3 regions of the Pseudomonas sp. AC136 genome follow, and region 3 is predicted to be linked to each of the others. Evidence: predicted binding sites of a transcription regulator. Region 3 holds the regulator's gene; each other region holds the start of a gene.
The links. The regulator sigma-54, encoded in region 3, starts transcription at its own class of promoters, with help from an activator protein. The targets are predictions, from matches to a motif close to ANTGGCATNNANNTTGCTNT.

Region 1 (4,757 bases), 1.1 Mb from region 3:
ACATCGGTGACGTCTGGCTGGTAGCGGATGCGGGCGTTGAGGCCGTGCATCAAATCGATCATGCAGGAACGGTCGCGGCGGCTGTTGCATTGCACCATCGCGAACTCGCGCAAGGCCTGGTCGGCCTCGGTCAATCGGGTGGTGCGCAAAAACGGCAGCGGCGACTGCTCTTCGTGTTCGCACTCGCTCGACTCGTCGATTTCAACCTGGCCACGGGCGCCGAGCAGAATGCTTTCGTGGGGCTCGTCGAGGGTCAGCACGTGAAGAATATTGCCGTACGGATCGACCTGCGCGCGCACCGGGCGCGGCAGGTTCAGTTCCCAGCTGATCACCTGCTGACGCTCGCTGTCGTGCGGCGTCATGCGCAGGTATTGAATGCTGTTACGCACCTGATCTTCGTAGTGATAGGTGGTGTCATGGCTGATTGAGAGTCTCATGCGACCTCCAGGTAAGACGTTTGAATGGCCTGGCCTAGCTTGCGCACCAGCAGGATGAAATCGGTGAGCCAGCCATGCAGGCCTTCGTCGAGCACTTCATTGATGCTGGTGTAACGCAGGCGCGCCTCCAGCTCCGCCGCCAGACGCTGCGCCGGCCGGCCGTTTTCACCGGGCAGGCTGGCGAGCATCAGGTGCAGTTCGTCCATGCACGAGCGCAAGGAACGCGGTACATCGGGACGCAGCAACAGCAGCTCGGCCACCTTGCGGGTGCCGGGCGAGCCACGGTAGATCTCGGCAAATGCCTCGAACGACGACAGCGCCCGCAGCAAGGCGGTCCACTGGTAATAACTGCGCGCCGGGCGGCCGTCGTTTTCGTCGATGTCTTCGCCCAGCATTTCGTAGCGGGCATCGAGCAGGCGCAGGGTGTTGTCCGCGCGCTCGATAAACGTGCCCAGGCGAATAAAGCGGTACGGGTCGCCGCGCATGATGGTGCCGAAGGTGGCGCCGCGGAACAGGTGCGAACGCTCCTTGGCCCACTCGCAGAAGCGGCTGATGCCATAACGCCCCAGGCCCTGCTCGGCGATGCCGCGAATCTCCAGCCAGGTGGCGTTGATGTTTTCCCACATGTCGGCGGTGATACGCCCGCGCACGGCATGGGCGTTGGTACGCGCCGCTTGCAGGCAGCAGTAGATGCTCGCCGGGTTTTCCGAATCCAGCGCAAAGAAATGCAGCATGCGCTCGGCGTGCAAGGGGCCGTGACGCTCCAGGTATTCGTCCAGCGTGCCGGTGATCAACAGCGGCAGCGCCAGCTCTTCCAGGCCGTTGCCGCGCCCGTCTTGCGGCATCAGCGACAGCGAATAGCTCACTTCCAACATGCGCGCGAGGTTCTCGGCACGCTCCAGGTAACGGGACATCCAGTACAGGTCAGAGGCAGTGCGGCTCAGCATAATTAGTCCTCCACCACCCAGGTGTCTTTGGTGCCGCCGCCTTGCGACGAGTTCACCACCAGCGACCCTTCTCGCAACGCCACGCGGGTCAAGCCGCCTGGCACTACACGGGTGTCTTTGCCGGACAGCACGAAGGGGCGCAAATCGATATGGCGGGGGGCGATGCCGTTTTCGACAAAGGTCGGGCACGTTGAAAGACACAACGTCGGTTGCGCGATGTACGCCTCGGGGCGAGCGATCAACCGGGCGCGGAAGGTTTCGATTTCCGCCTTGCTGGCGGCCGGCCCCACCAACATGCCGTAGCCGCCGGAGCCTTGGGTTTCCTTGACCACCAAGTGTTCCAGATTGGCCAGCACGTGCTGCAACTCCACCGGCTTGCGGCACTGGAAGGTCGGCACGTTTTTCAGAATCGGTTCTTCGTCGAGGTAGAAGCGGATCATCTCGCCGACGTAGGGATAAATGGATTTGTCGTCGGCCACGCCCGTGCCGATGGCGTTGGCCAGCACCACATTGCCGCTGCGGTAGGTCGAGAGCAGACCCGGCACACCGAGCATGGAGTCGGGGTTGAATGCCAATGGGTCGAGGAAGGCGTCGTCGAGACGGCGATAAATCACATCCACCTGCTTGGCGCCGGCGGTGGTGCGCATAAAGACTTTGTCGTCGCGCACGAACAAGTCGGCGCCTTCGACCAGTTCCACGCCCATTTCACGGGCCAGAAACGCGTGCTCGAAATATGCACTGTTAAAGCGCCCAGGCGTCAGCACCACCACGTTGGGGTTATCCAGCGGGCTGGAGCTTTTCAGGGTGTCGAGCAGCAAATTGGGGTAGTGGTCAATGGGCAGCACGCGCTGGGCGGCGAACAGCTCGGGGAACAGGCGCATCATCATTTTGCGGTCTTCGAGCATGTAGCTCACGCCGCTGGGGGTGCGCAGGTTGTCTTCGAGCACGTAGTACGTGCCGTCGCCGTCGCGCACCAAGTCGACGCCCGAGATATGCGCGTACAGATCGCGATGCAGATTCAGCCCCTGCATCGCCAGCTGGTAACCCTCGTTGGCCAGCACCTGCTCGGCCGGAATGATGCCGGCTTTGATAATGCGCTGGTCGTGGTAGAGGTCGGCGAGAAACATGTTCAGCGCCTGCACCCGCTGGATGCAGCCGCGCTCGACAATGCGCCACTCACTGGCCGGAATGCTGCGCGGAATGATGTCGAAGGGAATAAGCCGCTCGGTGCCTTGGTCGTCGCCGTACAAGGTGAACGTGATGCCAGCGCGGTGAAACAGCAGATCAGCTTCGCGGCGGCGCTGCGCCAGCAACTCATCCGGGGTGTCGGCCAACCAGCGCGCGAACTCCCGGTAATGCGGACGGCATTCGCCGTTCGCCAGGTACATCTCGTCATAAAAGGTGCGGGTCATGCCGTACTCCTTGTCACCCGGACGTGCATAGGTATTGCAAAGCCCGAGCCATCCGTCTTATTCGTTAGATATCAATCACTTGAAAATAAGACACTTACCCTGCGCACCATAATCGCGCATTCCTTGACGCACCGTGCGTGGCCACGCCCTGTTGCGCGGCACCCTTGAAGATAGCCGCTTCGCTTGGGTGTTTCCTTATGACCAGTGGAGTTGGGGTTGATTGCAATTAAATATGGGGGATGGCTTCGAGGATCGGCGCGGTCGACGGTTGGGGTTCCAGGTTCGTTCAGGTAATGGTGCTCGCCATGCAAGCCTGGATCCCGAATCGTCGGACCGCCGCCTTCGCGAGGATGACGGTGGTTTTGAGGGATGGCCGTGTGTCAACTGACGCATTGCAGGTGTACAGAAATTCCAAACTAAACCTCCGTCATTCCCGCGAAAGCGGGAATCCAGTATTTCGGAAGGATCGCCTTTCCCTGAACGACTCTGGATCCCGAATCGTCGGACCGCCGCCTTCGCGAGGATGACGGAGGTTTTGGTGATGGCCGTGTGCCAACTGACGCATTGCAGGTGTACGACACCCTAAAAACATACACCCGTCATTCCCGCGAAAGCGGGAATCCAGTATTTCGGAGGAATCGCCATTCCCTGAACGACTCTGGATCCCCGCGTTCGCGAGGATGACGGAGGTTTAGAGGGATGACTGGGTGTCGACTGAAACACCGAAGGAGCACGACAACCACAAACAAAACACCCCCCACCTCACCCAAACGCCAACCCCAACCACCGCCGATAAAACCCCTCCGCCACCGCATTCAACGCCGCCACTTTCTCCGGCAAATCCTCAAGCATCTTGCGTTTCGACTGCTGACTCGGCTGGGTCTCATCCAGCAGATGCTCAAAGTCGTTCAGCCACAGGCGCACCAGTTCTTCGGTCATTTCCGGGTGCCCCTGCAGGGCGAGAATCTTGTCGCCCCAGGCAAACGCCTGGTTGGGGCACCACGGGCTGGAAAGTAGTCGCTGGGCGCCAGGTGGCAGGTCGAAGGTGTCGCCATGCCATTGGTAAATCGGAAATTCGTCCGGCAGATGTTGCAACCATGGGCTGGGCTCGGCCTGGATGGCCTGCCACAGCGGCTGCCAGCCGATTTCCCGGTAAGGCATGCGGTGCACTTGCGCGCCCAGCGCCCTGGCCAGCAGTTGGCCGCCGAGGCAATGACCGATCAGGGGAATGTCGCGGGCTATAAACCGTTGCAACGCCGCAATCTCTACGTCCAGCCACGGCAAGGGATCATTGACGCTCATGGGGCCGCCCATGATGGCCACGGCTTTGGGCCGCTCCAGGTCGTAACCGTCAAGCTCGTCAAGGTCGGCGCGCAGCACGGAAAAATCCAGCTGGCGCTCGTCGAGCACCCGCGCCAGGTAGCCCGGCGGGCAATAGTCGACGTGGGTAAGAATCAGAATGTCGCTCATCGCTGAACCGCCTCTTTTTTCCACCTGATCAGGCAAACCTCGTGCCGAGGCAGAGTCAGCGTTTCAGAAAAGTGTCGCCGGGCACCGACCCGCTTGTGGCCGGCCGGTGCATTCGCGGTGTGGCGCCTGTTATTGGCGGGTCAGACCCGCAACCCTTTGAGTTCCTGCGTAACACCCCAGCCGTCGAGCACGCCACCCAACGGGGCGACCATCGACTCCAAGTCATGTTCGAACGCACCAATGCCGTCATAGGTGGCGTACATGACTTTGCTGATCAACACGTGCCAGGCGCCGTCATCACGCTCGCTCACCTGGGCATTGAGTACTTCACTGCGGAATTTTTTCGCCACCATGCGGGCCCGCTCCTCGTCGGGAAAAATGGCGTAGAACTCGATTGGGTGGATGCGGGCAAAGTCGAAGCCGCCCTCTTTCATCCGGCGCAACACATTGCTGCTGATGTCGTTATGGCTTGCTGTGCTCATGATGCGACC
Region 2 (4,757 bases), 2.8 Mb from region 3:
CCTGCATATACCGCTGGCGCCCGTTGACGTTGAAGTTCACCACAAAGGCTGGCGCCAACACTTCGTAAATGGCTTCTTTCTTCAGCGGTTTGCCGTCCGGGCCTTTGCCCTCTTCGGCGCCGCCGTGCTCGCCTTCCTTTGCCGCTTCGGCAGCCGGCGCGCTCTTGTGCATCAAAAACCAGGTGGCGCCGACCGAGCCACCGATGGCGATCAGCAGGCCGACCACAATCAGGATGATCAGCTTCAGCTTGCCCTTGCCGGGAGGCGGTGCGGAGCCATCGGCCGCTGGTGCTGCTGCTTTTTCTTTCTTAGCCATGCCAATAATCCGTCACTGATCGGAAATCTATCCGTGTTCAAAGGGTTAGGAGCAAGTGTTATGCCAGCTTGCCAGGCACGAGTGCTAACAAGCTGTTTGCACGACAATTGCTGCCAGCAGTACAGCAAACATAGCGGAGGACGCTCTGGGAAACTACCTACAACACAGACCGTTTAATGCAATTGCCCACCTAGTACAGGTCTGAAGCCCAACTTCAGCGTTGGTTCTAACGCAACGGGCGCAGCGATATATCAGCCGCGTCTGGCGCTGTCACTGAAAAAATGCGGCAGAAACGACAACGCCCGCTTACCGAATCAGTAAGCGGGCGTTGTCAGTCTAGATCACATGCGCCTGGCGACCCGGCCGCCGCCAGTGTCAGCTTAGGCGTAGTAGTCCACCAGACCACGGCCACCGGTCACGGCGCCGTTGCTGCGAATTTCGCTGGTGCCGACGCTGATTTCCTCATCGCCCCCACCGAAACCGCTATTGCTGGAACCGCCACGGCTCTGCTGGCCGTCGCCGCCGTTCTGCCCGGCCCAGCCGCGATTGAGCGACTGATCAGACACGTTGACGTCCATGGTCATGCCTTGCTGCGTGAACATCTCACGCAGGCGGTGCATGGACTCTGTCACCGCATCGCGTACCGCCATGTGCGGGCTGGCAAAGGTCACTTGGGTGGCGGCGTCCTGAGCCATGTTGATGCGCACTTCCAGGCGGCCAAGGTCTGGCGGATCGAGCTGAATGTCGGCCGATTTCAGGTTCTGGCTGGACATCCACATCACTTTGTCGACCACGTCTTCGGTCCACACGCCCTGCTGCATCGACACCGGCGCGCCTGGCACCAGCGGCGTGCGCTGCGCCTGGGTGACCTGCTGATTGACCGCCTGATTCAACGCGCTGAGCTTGTTGGCAAACGAATCGCTGGGCACATCGACGCTGCTGTCTTTCAACGCCTCGATGCTGTCTTTGCCGTTATCCAGCAAACCCAGCTCGTCGGTAATCTGGCTTTCGCCGCCTTCGGTTTTGCCCGTCAGCTGCGCCATGGCAGCGGCGAAATCCTGGCCACCGGTTTGCCCAGCCTGGGCGGCGGATGGATTGCTGCCGCCCTTCTGATTCGCCGCTTGCGCCTTGGCCGCCAGGTCGAGCACCAGGTCGACGCCCGGCAACTCGCTCATGGCATCCACTTGCGGGTCGTGGCCGGTGTCTTCGGTTTGCGTGATTTGTGGCGTCACCATGCCGGTGAGCGACAACGGAATGTCGAGCGTTTCTTCGCCCTCCCCCGTGGTCGGCAGCGCCGTGTCTTCGGTGGTCGGCTGCTGCATCTGCTGCCCGGCCATGGCCAGCAGAATCATCGGATCGATTACCGGCTCGCCGACTGCCGGCTCGGTCGGCAAGGGATTGCCGCTATCGGCAACGGCCGGCTCGTCCGTGGTTGCCGCTGTAGCAGTTTGCTCGGCGGGTTTGCTGTCGTCAGCCTTGTCGTTGGACTTGGCATTTTTGGACTTGGCGGCCGCTTCATTACGGTCGACAGCCTTGTCCTGACGCTCCTTGGCATACACCTTGGCGAAGCTGGAAGCATCGTCCTTGCTGGGCTCGGCCTGTTTAGGCTGAGACTTTGCAGGCGCTGCTTGCGGCTTGGCCACAGGGGCGGAATTCAGAAGTGGATCTGAGGCAACGGACATTTAGCACTCTCTCCGTGCGGGTGGGTCGTGATGGAGAGATAGCAAGGGATGGGCCAACTTTGCGTCGCCCGTGTTTTGCGTAGGAGCCAGCTTGCTGGCGAACCGTGGAAAAGGCGCTGAACGAGGTTTGCAGGGTTCGCCAGCAAGCTGGCTCTTACAACGACGAAAACCGCTGACGCTCGGACTTCAGCAAAATGCGCACAATGGCGAATTCCCGTTCGATCTGCTCCAGCACCGCAGGCGCATCCGCCAGTACGGTGGCGCTGCGCGAATCGTCTTCCAATTGCTTGCACAGGTTCGCCAACAGCGGCGCGCCCATGTTGCTGCAGCTGCCTTTAAAGCTGTGGGCCGCCAGGCGCAGTTCGTGGGCATCGTTGTTGGCGAGGGCTTGGTGGAGCAGGCGTAGGCGTTCTTCGGAGTCGGCGATAAAGGTATCCAGCAGCAAGGGATACTCAGCCTCCATGATGTCCTGTAGGCCGGCCAATACCGCACTGTCGAGATGAATGTCAGCCACCGGAACGCTCCCTGAGCAAAACGCTCAAGATTATGCCTGATCGATCCACGAGAACTCCACGCTCACCCCGCGTCCGTCGTCTGCCCAGGTCGAGCGGTCGCTTAGCCGACGGATCAGGCTCAGCCCGCGCCCTGACAAGCTTTGCGCGGTGCGCTGGCGTTCCAGAATGGTCGACACATCGAAGCCGGGGCCGCTGTCTTCGACCTTGACCACCAGGCGCCCACCGTTGGCTTCGGGCAGCAGTTGCAAGTGAAAGCGCACGTAGCCGTGGTCCAGCTCGGCCAGGCGCAGGCTGCGTTGGCGGTAGTACTCGGCAAAGCCGGCGGCATCGCATTTGAGCCGTGAATCCAAACCCAACACGCCGTGTTCAAGGGCATTGGAGTACAGCTCGGCGAGCACGCTGTATAACGCGCCACCCTGGAAACGCAGGCCGTGCACTTCCAGCAGCAGTTGCAAGAGGAACGGCAAAGGATTGAAGCGTTTGAGGGTTTGCGCGCGGAATTCGAAGCTGGCGGCCCAGTCCAGCGGGCTGCTGTGGCCGTTGTCGACAAATGCCAGTGCCGGGCGCGGCAAGGAGTCGGGTTCGACCATGCACACTTCAACCATGCTGACGTCGTCATGCGCCTCACCGCGAAAGGCGGTGAGCGCTTGCTGGATTTCCTCAAACAGCAGGTCGGGTTGGCGATTGGCAGCGAATACATTCAGCAGCCGCGACTCGCCAAACATCTGCTCGCCCGGATTGGCCGTTTCCAGCACGCCATCGGAGAGCAGGAACACGCGGTCGCCCAGCTCCATCGGATAGATTTCGCAGGCGTCTTTGAAGTCCGCCGGGTCCAGCACGCCAAGCGGCAAATGCCGCGACACCAACGGCAAACGCTCGCCGGTAGCGATGCGATGCAGGTAACCGTCCGGCAGACCGCCGTTCCACACTTCGCACACGCGGCGCTGAAAACTGATGTTAAGCAGCGTGGCGCAGCAGAACACGCCCACCGGCAGAATGCGTTTGAGCTTGGCGTTTACCTCGCGAAGAATTTCCGTCAGCGAATATCCCTTGGCAGTCATGCCGTAGAACACTTCGGCCAGCGGCATGGCGCCGATTGCGGCCGGCAAGCCGTGGCCGGTGAAGTCGCCGAGCAGCACATGCATACCGCCCGAGGGCTTGAACGCGGCCAGCAGCAGGTCGCCGTTGAACACCGCAAACGGCGATTGCAGGTAACGAATGTTGGGCGCGTTCAGGCAGCCCGAGTGGGCCACTTTGTCGAATACCGCTTTGGCCACGCGCTGCTCGGTGAGCAGGTGCTCGTTGTGCCGGGCAATCAGGTCGCGCTGTTCCAGCACGGTGGCCTGCAACCGGCGCAGACGGTCCATGGCTTTGATCTTGGCTTCGAGAATGACGCGGTTGTAAGGCTTGGCCAGAAAGTCGTCGCCGCCGGCGTCGAGGCAGCGCACCAGCGCTTCGCCCTCGGTCAGCGAGGTGAGAAAGATGATCGGCACCAGCGCTTCGCCGGCCTTGAGTTTGATCCGTCGCGCCGCCTCGAAGCCGTCCATCACTGGCATCAAGGCGTCCATCAGCACCAGGTCAGGCCGCTCCTGCTCGAACATCGCCACCGCTTCCAAACCATTGGCGGCGGTGATGACGCGATGGCCCTGACGGCTGATGATGCTCGACAACAACATGCGGTCGGCCGCGTTGTCTTCGGCAATCAGTACGGACAGGCGCGGATCCAGCGGCATGGTGTCAGATGATCTTGAACAGCTGTTCGAAGTTGGAGATCGCGAGAATTTTGCGCACGTCGGCGTTGCAATTCACCAGGCTGATCTGCGCGTTGTCGCCACCGGCATGGTCACGCAACAGCAGCAACATGCCGAGCGCCGAGCTATCCAAATAGGTGGTGTGGTCCAGGTCGACCACATAGCGTTTGGGCGTTACGTTCACGCGCTCGTAAGAGTCGCGAAACGCCTGATGGGTGCCAAAATCGAAACGTCCTTGAATGCGGATGGTCAGCTCTTGCCCGTCGTCAGACGGTAATGAAGTGATGGCCATGAGAAGCTCCCCTACCCCAAATGAATCTGGTTATTTATAAATAAGAAAAAACAAACGGTTGTGGCTTTTCCTCACTCTAGCAGCTGAATTCAATCACGCTCACGTTGCAGTAAACGCTGTGATAACTCGTCGAGTAATTTCTGCTCGCGCTTGTCGGCGGCCACCCGCGCTTCGTCCATGTACTTCTGCACCAGCTTGCGC
Region 3 (4,757 bases):
TCACCCACGCCCGCGGCGGCGAAGGCGCGGCGCGGGAATTCTGCGAGCTGATCCTGCAGGCGCAGGGCAACCTTGAAGCGGCGCAAGCCGCCTATCTATAGAGCCGATCATGCTGCGCAAACTGCTTCTTACCTTATCGTTTGGCCTCGCGGCGCTGCTGGTAGCGGCGCTCGGCTATTGGAATCTGAACCCGGAAAGTTTGCTGGAGCAGAAACCACAGGCCAGCACCGACAACGCCGTGGACTTCTATGTGATCAACGCCAAAAGCGTCGAATTCCAAGCCGACGGCAAGCTGCACTACGAAATGACCAGCGATAAAGTCGAGCACTTGAAAGACAGCGACAAGAGCCTGGTGACCAAGCCGGACCTGCTGCTTTATCGCGGCGCCGCCGAGCCATGGCACGTTCAAAGCGAGCGTGGCGAAGTGGCGCCAGGCGGCACCGAAGTCGAGCTGATCGACAATGTGCGCATCGCCCGCACCGACGAAAAAAATCGCCCCACCATCATTACCAGCAGTCGCATGACCGTGTTCCCGGACAAGGAATTTGCGCAGACCCAGCAAGCCGTTAGAATCGAGGCCGCCAATGGAGTGACCACGGCTAACGGAATGAAAGCGTATTTGAAAGACAGCCGGGTGCTCCTGCTGTCCAACGTAAGAGGCCAGCATGAGGTTCGTTAATAAATTCTCCCTTCACACCCTGTCCTTGCTCATGAGTCTGGGTGCGGCGATTGCCAGCTCCAGCGCCTGGGCATTGCCAACGGACCGCGAGCAACCCATTCGTGTGCAGGCCGACAGTGCTGAACTCGACGACAAACAAGGCGTAGCCGTATACCGCGGCGACGTCGTCATTACCCAGGGCAGCATGAAGATCACTGGCCACACAGTGACCATCACGCAAAACGCCACGGGTGACATCGAAGTGTTCACCGCCGTGGGCACCCCCGCCTACTACGAGCAGAAGCCAGCGGTAGATAAGCAAATCGTCAAGGCCTACGGCCTGACCATCCAGTACTTCGCTGCTAAAGACCGCATCGTGCTGATCGACCAGGCCAAGGTGATTCAGGAAGGCAACACCTTCGAAGGCGAGAAAATCGTCTATGACACCCAGCGCCAGATCGTCAACGCCGGCCGCGCCAATGGCACCAACGTGACCACACCGCGCCCACGCATCGACATGGTCATTCAGCCCAAGAACAAACCCGCTGGCGCTCAACCAGCCGACAAACAGGCGCAGTAATGGCGACTCTCAAAGCCCAACACCTGGCCAAAGCCTACAAAGGCCGCCAGGTGGTTCGTGATGTCAGCCTGTCGATCGAAAGCGGCCAGATCGTTGGCTTGCTAGGTCCTAACGGCGCCGGCAAAACCACGTGTTTCTACATGATCGTCGGCCTGGTCAATGCCGATCAGGGCCGCGTCCTGATCGATCAGCAGGACGTCACCAGCCTGCCCATGCACGGCCGCGCGCGCGCCGGCATTGGTTATCTGCCGCAGGAAGCATCGATTTTCCGCAAGCTGTCGGTGGCCGATAACATCATGGCCATTCTGGAAACCCGCAAAGAGCTCGACAGCGCCAGCCGCCGCAAAGAACTCGAAAGCCTGTTGCAGGAATTTCACATCAGCCACATTCGCGACAACCTCGGCATGAGCTTGTCCGGCGGTGAACGCCGCCGTGTGGAAATCGCCCGTGCCCTGGCCACTGCGCCGAAATTCATCCTGCTCGATGAACCCTTCGCAGGCGTAGACCCCATCTCGGTCGGCGATATCAAGCAGATCATTCATCACCTCAAAGCCAAAGGCATTGGCGTGCTGATTACTGACCACAACGTGCGTGAAACCCTGGATATCTGCGAGACCGCGTACATCGTCAACGACGGCCAATTGATTGCCGAAGGCGACGCTGAAACCATCCTCGCCAACCAGTTGGTGAAAGAGGTTTACCTGGGTCACGAATTCCGCCTCTAAGAGCATTCTGTAGCCGCAATCAGATGCGCACTACAGACTTCGATTGAGGACTAGGCAAACGCCTCAGACTTAGGCATATAATTTGCTTCCTGGTGGCGCTTCGGCGCCCTCGTTGTGGAAGCGCGTATGCGCCGGCGAATAAGGTCTTAAGCCCCCTCCATGAAACCATCGCTCGTCCTAAAAATGGGCCAGCAGCTGACGATGACACCGCAGCTGCAACAAGCCATCCGCTTACTCCAACTGTCCACGCTGGATCTTCAACAAGAGATTCAGGAGGCGCTGGAGTCCAATCCCATGCTCGAACGCCAGGAAGAAGGCGAGGACTTCGATAACAGCGATCCGCTGGCCGATGGCGCCGAAAGCGCGCCGCCCGCGCCGAACAACGAAGAGTCCTACCAAGACACCAGCTACCAGGAAACCTCGGCACCTACCGTCGACAACCTGGAAGACGGCGAATGGGGCGAACGCATTCCCAATGAGCTTCCCGTCGACACGGCGTGGGAAGACATCTACCAAACCAGCGCCAGCAGCCTGCCCTCCAACGACGATGACGAGTGGGATTTCACCACCCGCACCTCGGCTGGCGAAAGCTTGCAAAGCCATATGCTCTGGCAGCTCAACCTGGCGCCGATGTCCGACAAGGACCGCCTGATTGCCGTCACCCTGATCGACTGCATCAACGACCAGGGCTACCTGGAAGAAACCCTCGAAGAAGTGCTGGAGGCGTTCGATCCGGAACTGGATATCGAACTGGACGAAGTCGAAGCCGTGCTGCACCGCATCCAGCAATTCGAACCCTCCGGCATTGGCGCCCGCGACCTGCGCGAATGCCTGTTGCTGCAACTGCGTCAGTTGCCAACAAAAACCCCATGGCTGCCCGAAGCGCAGCGCTTGGCCGGCGATTACCTCGACCTGCTCGGCAACCGCGATTACAGCCAATTGATGCGCCGCATGAAGCTCAAGGAAGACGAGCTGCGTCAGGTCATCGAACTGATTCAAAGCCTTAACCCGCGCCCGGGTTCGCAAATTGAACCGAGCGAGCCGGAGTACGTGGTGCCCGACGTGATCGTGCGCAAGCACAACGATCGCTGGCTGGTGGAGCTGAATCAGGAAGCCATGCCCAAGCTGCGGGTCAATCCGCAATACGCCGGCTTCGTTCGCCGCGCCGACTCCAGCGCCGACAACACCTTTATGCGCAATCAGCTGCAAGAGGCGCGTTGGTTTATCAAAAGTCTGCAAAGCCGCAACGAAACACTGATGAAAGTGGCCAGCCAGATCGTCGAGCACCAGCGCGGCTTCCTCGACTACGGCGACGAAGCCATGAAACCGCTGGTTCTGCATGACATCGCCGAAGCAGTGGGCATGCACGAATCAACGATCTCGCGCGTGACGACGCAAAAATTCATGCACACCCCGCGTGGCATTTACGAGCTGAAGTACTTCTTCTCCAGCCACGTCAGCACCTCCGAAGGCGGCGAATGCTCGTCAACGGCGATACGCGCAATCATCAAAAAACTGGTTGCGGCGGAAAATGCGAAAAAGCCGTTGAGTGACAGCAAGATCGCTGGTTTACTGGAGGCACAGGGCATTCAGGTAGCCCGTCGCACAGTCGCCAAATACCGCGAATCCCTCGGGATAGCGCCTTCCAGTGAACGTAAGCGACTGATGTAAACGCCTGACCCGGTTCGCCTGCGAACCTCGCTCTGGCAAGACGGCTACACTGATCCAAGGCCAAAGTGTTCCGGCGACAAGCCCGTTAGCTTGTCTCTTACACACGGCAATAAGGAGAAAGCGGTATGCAAGTCAACATCAGTGGACATCAGCTGGATGTGACCGACGCCCTACGCGACTACATCGACGAGAAGCTCAGTCGATTGGAACGCCACTTCGACAAGATCACCAACGTGCAAGTGACCATGGAGGTCGAGAAGCTCAAGCAGAAAATCGAAGCGACTTTGCACATCGCCGGGGGCGAAGTGGTCGCCAACGCCGAACATGACGACATGTACGCAGCCATCGATCTACTCACCGACAAACTCGACCGCCAACTTATCAAACATAAGGAAAAGCAACTGGGTCGCCTGCAAGGCGCCACAGCTCGCTGACACCACCCCAACCCATGATTCGACTTGAAAATATCCTGACCCCCGGCCGCTCCCTCGTGGGCGTGCCGGGCGGCAGCAAAAAGCGCGTACTCGAACAAATCGCCAACCTGGTCGCCCGCGAATTGCCCGACCTCGACGGCCAAGACATTTTCGAAAGCCTGGTGGCGCGCGAGAAACTCGGCTCCACCGGTTTTGGCAATGGCATCGCCATTCCCCATTGCCGCCTGCCGGGCTGCACGGCTCCCATCAGCGCCCTGCTGCGTCTCGATTCCGCTGTCGATTTCGACGCCATTGACGGTGCGCCGGTCGACTTGCTGTTTGTGCTGCTGGTGCCCGAAGCGGCAACCGATGAGCACTTGGAATTGCTTCGCCAGATCGCCAGCATGCTTGATCGCAGCGAGGTTCGTGACCAATTGCGCCACGCCTCAACCAGCGAAAGTCTTTACCAGGTCGTCGTCGACGTACAAAACGGCCGCTAGACGAACAGGTGACTGTGCATGCGTTTGATCATCGTCAGTGGCCGGTCCGGTTCAGGTAAAAGCACAGCGCTCGACGTGCTTGAAGACAACGGTTTCTACTGCATCGATAACCTGCCCGCCGGGCTCTTGCCCGAATTGGCCGAACGCTCCCTGCTGCACACCGAACTGGTTCAACCGCTGGTGGCCGTATCCATCGATGCGCGCAACCTG

Region 1: ACZZZU_RS04945 (circularly permuted type 2 ATP-grasp protein) is a predicted target of sigma-54. The motif match lies at 2,830-2,849, and genes of this name have one in related genera.
Region 2: ACZZZU_RS22555 (flagellar hook-length control protein FliK) is a predicted target of sigma-54. The motif match lies at 2,037-2,056, and genes of this name have one in related genera.

Annotation. Positions count from the first base shown of each region.
Region 1 covers NZ_OZ409865.1:1,102,452-1,107,208, forward strand. Annotated here, with positions in the region: gene ACZZZU_RS04935 (transglutaminase-like domain-containing protein) at 1-437, opposite strand, end outside; gene ACZZZU_RS04940 (alpha-E domain-containing protein) at 434-1,384, opposite strand; gene ACZZZU_RS04945 (circularly permuted type 2 ATP-grasp protein) at 1,387-2,796, opposite strand; gene ACZZZU_RS04950 (type 1 glutamine amidotransferase) at 3,559-4,266, opposite strand; gene ACZZZU_RS04955 (ribonuclease E inhibitor RraB) at 4,407-4,748, opposite strand.
Region 2 covers NZ_OZ409865.1:5,028,071-5,032,827, reverse strand. Annotated here, with positions in the region: gene fliL (flagellar basal body-associated protein FliL) at 1-316, opposite strand, end outside; gene ACZZZU_RS22555 (flagellar hook-length control protein FliK) at 697-1,998, opposite strand; gene ACZZZU_RS22550 (Hpt domain-containing protein) at 2,153-2,512, opposite strand; gene ACZZZU_RS22545 (SpoIIE family protein phosphatase) at 2,543-4,246, opposite strand; gene ACZZZU_RS22540 (STAS domain-containing protein) at 4,251-4,556, opposite strand; gene fliJ (flagellar export protein FliJ) at 4,646-4,757, opposite strand, start outside.
Region 3 covers NZ_OZ409865.1:2,186,492-2,191,248, forward strand. Annotated here, with positions in the region: gene ACZZZU_RS09900 (KdsC family phosphatase) at 1-101, shown strand, start outside; gene lptC (LPS export ABC transporter periplasmic protein LptC) at 110-679, shown strand; gene lptA (lipopolysaccharide transport periplasmic protein LptA) at 666-1,238, shown strand; gene lptB (LPS export ABC transporter ATP-binding protein) at 1,238-1,963, shown strand; gene ACZZZU_RS09920 (RNA polymerase factor sigma-54) at 2,123-3,634, shown strand; gene hpf (ribosome hibernation-promoting factor, HPF/YfiA family) at 3,760-4,068, shown strand; gene ptsN (PTS IIA-like nitrogen regulatory protein PtsN) at 4,083-4,547, shown strand; gene rapZ (RNase adapter RapZ) at 4,566-4,757, shown strand, end outside.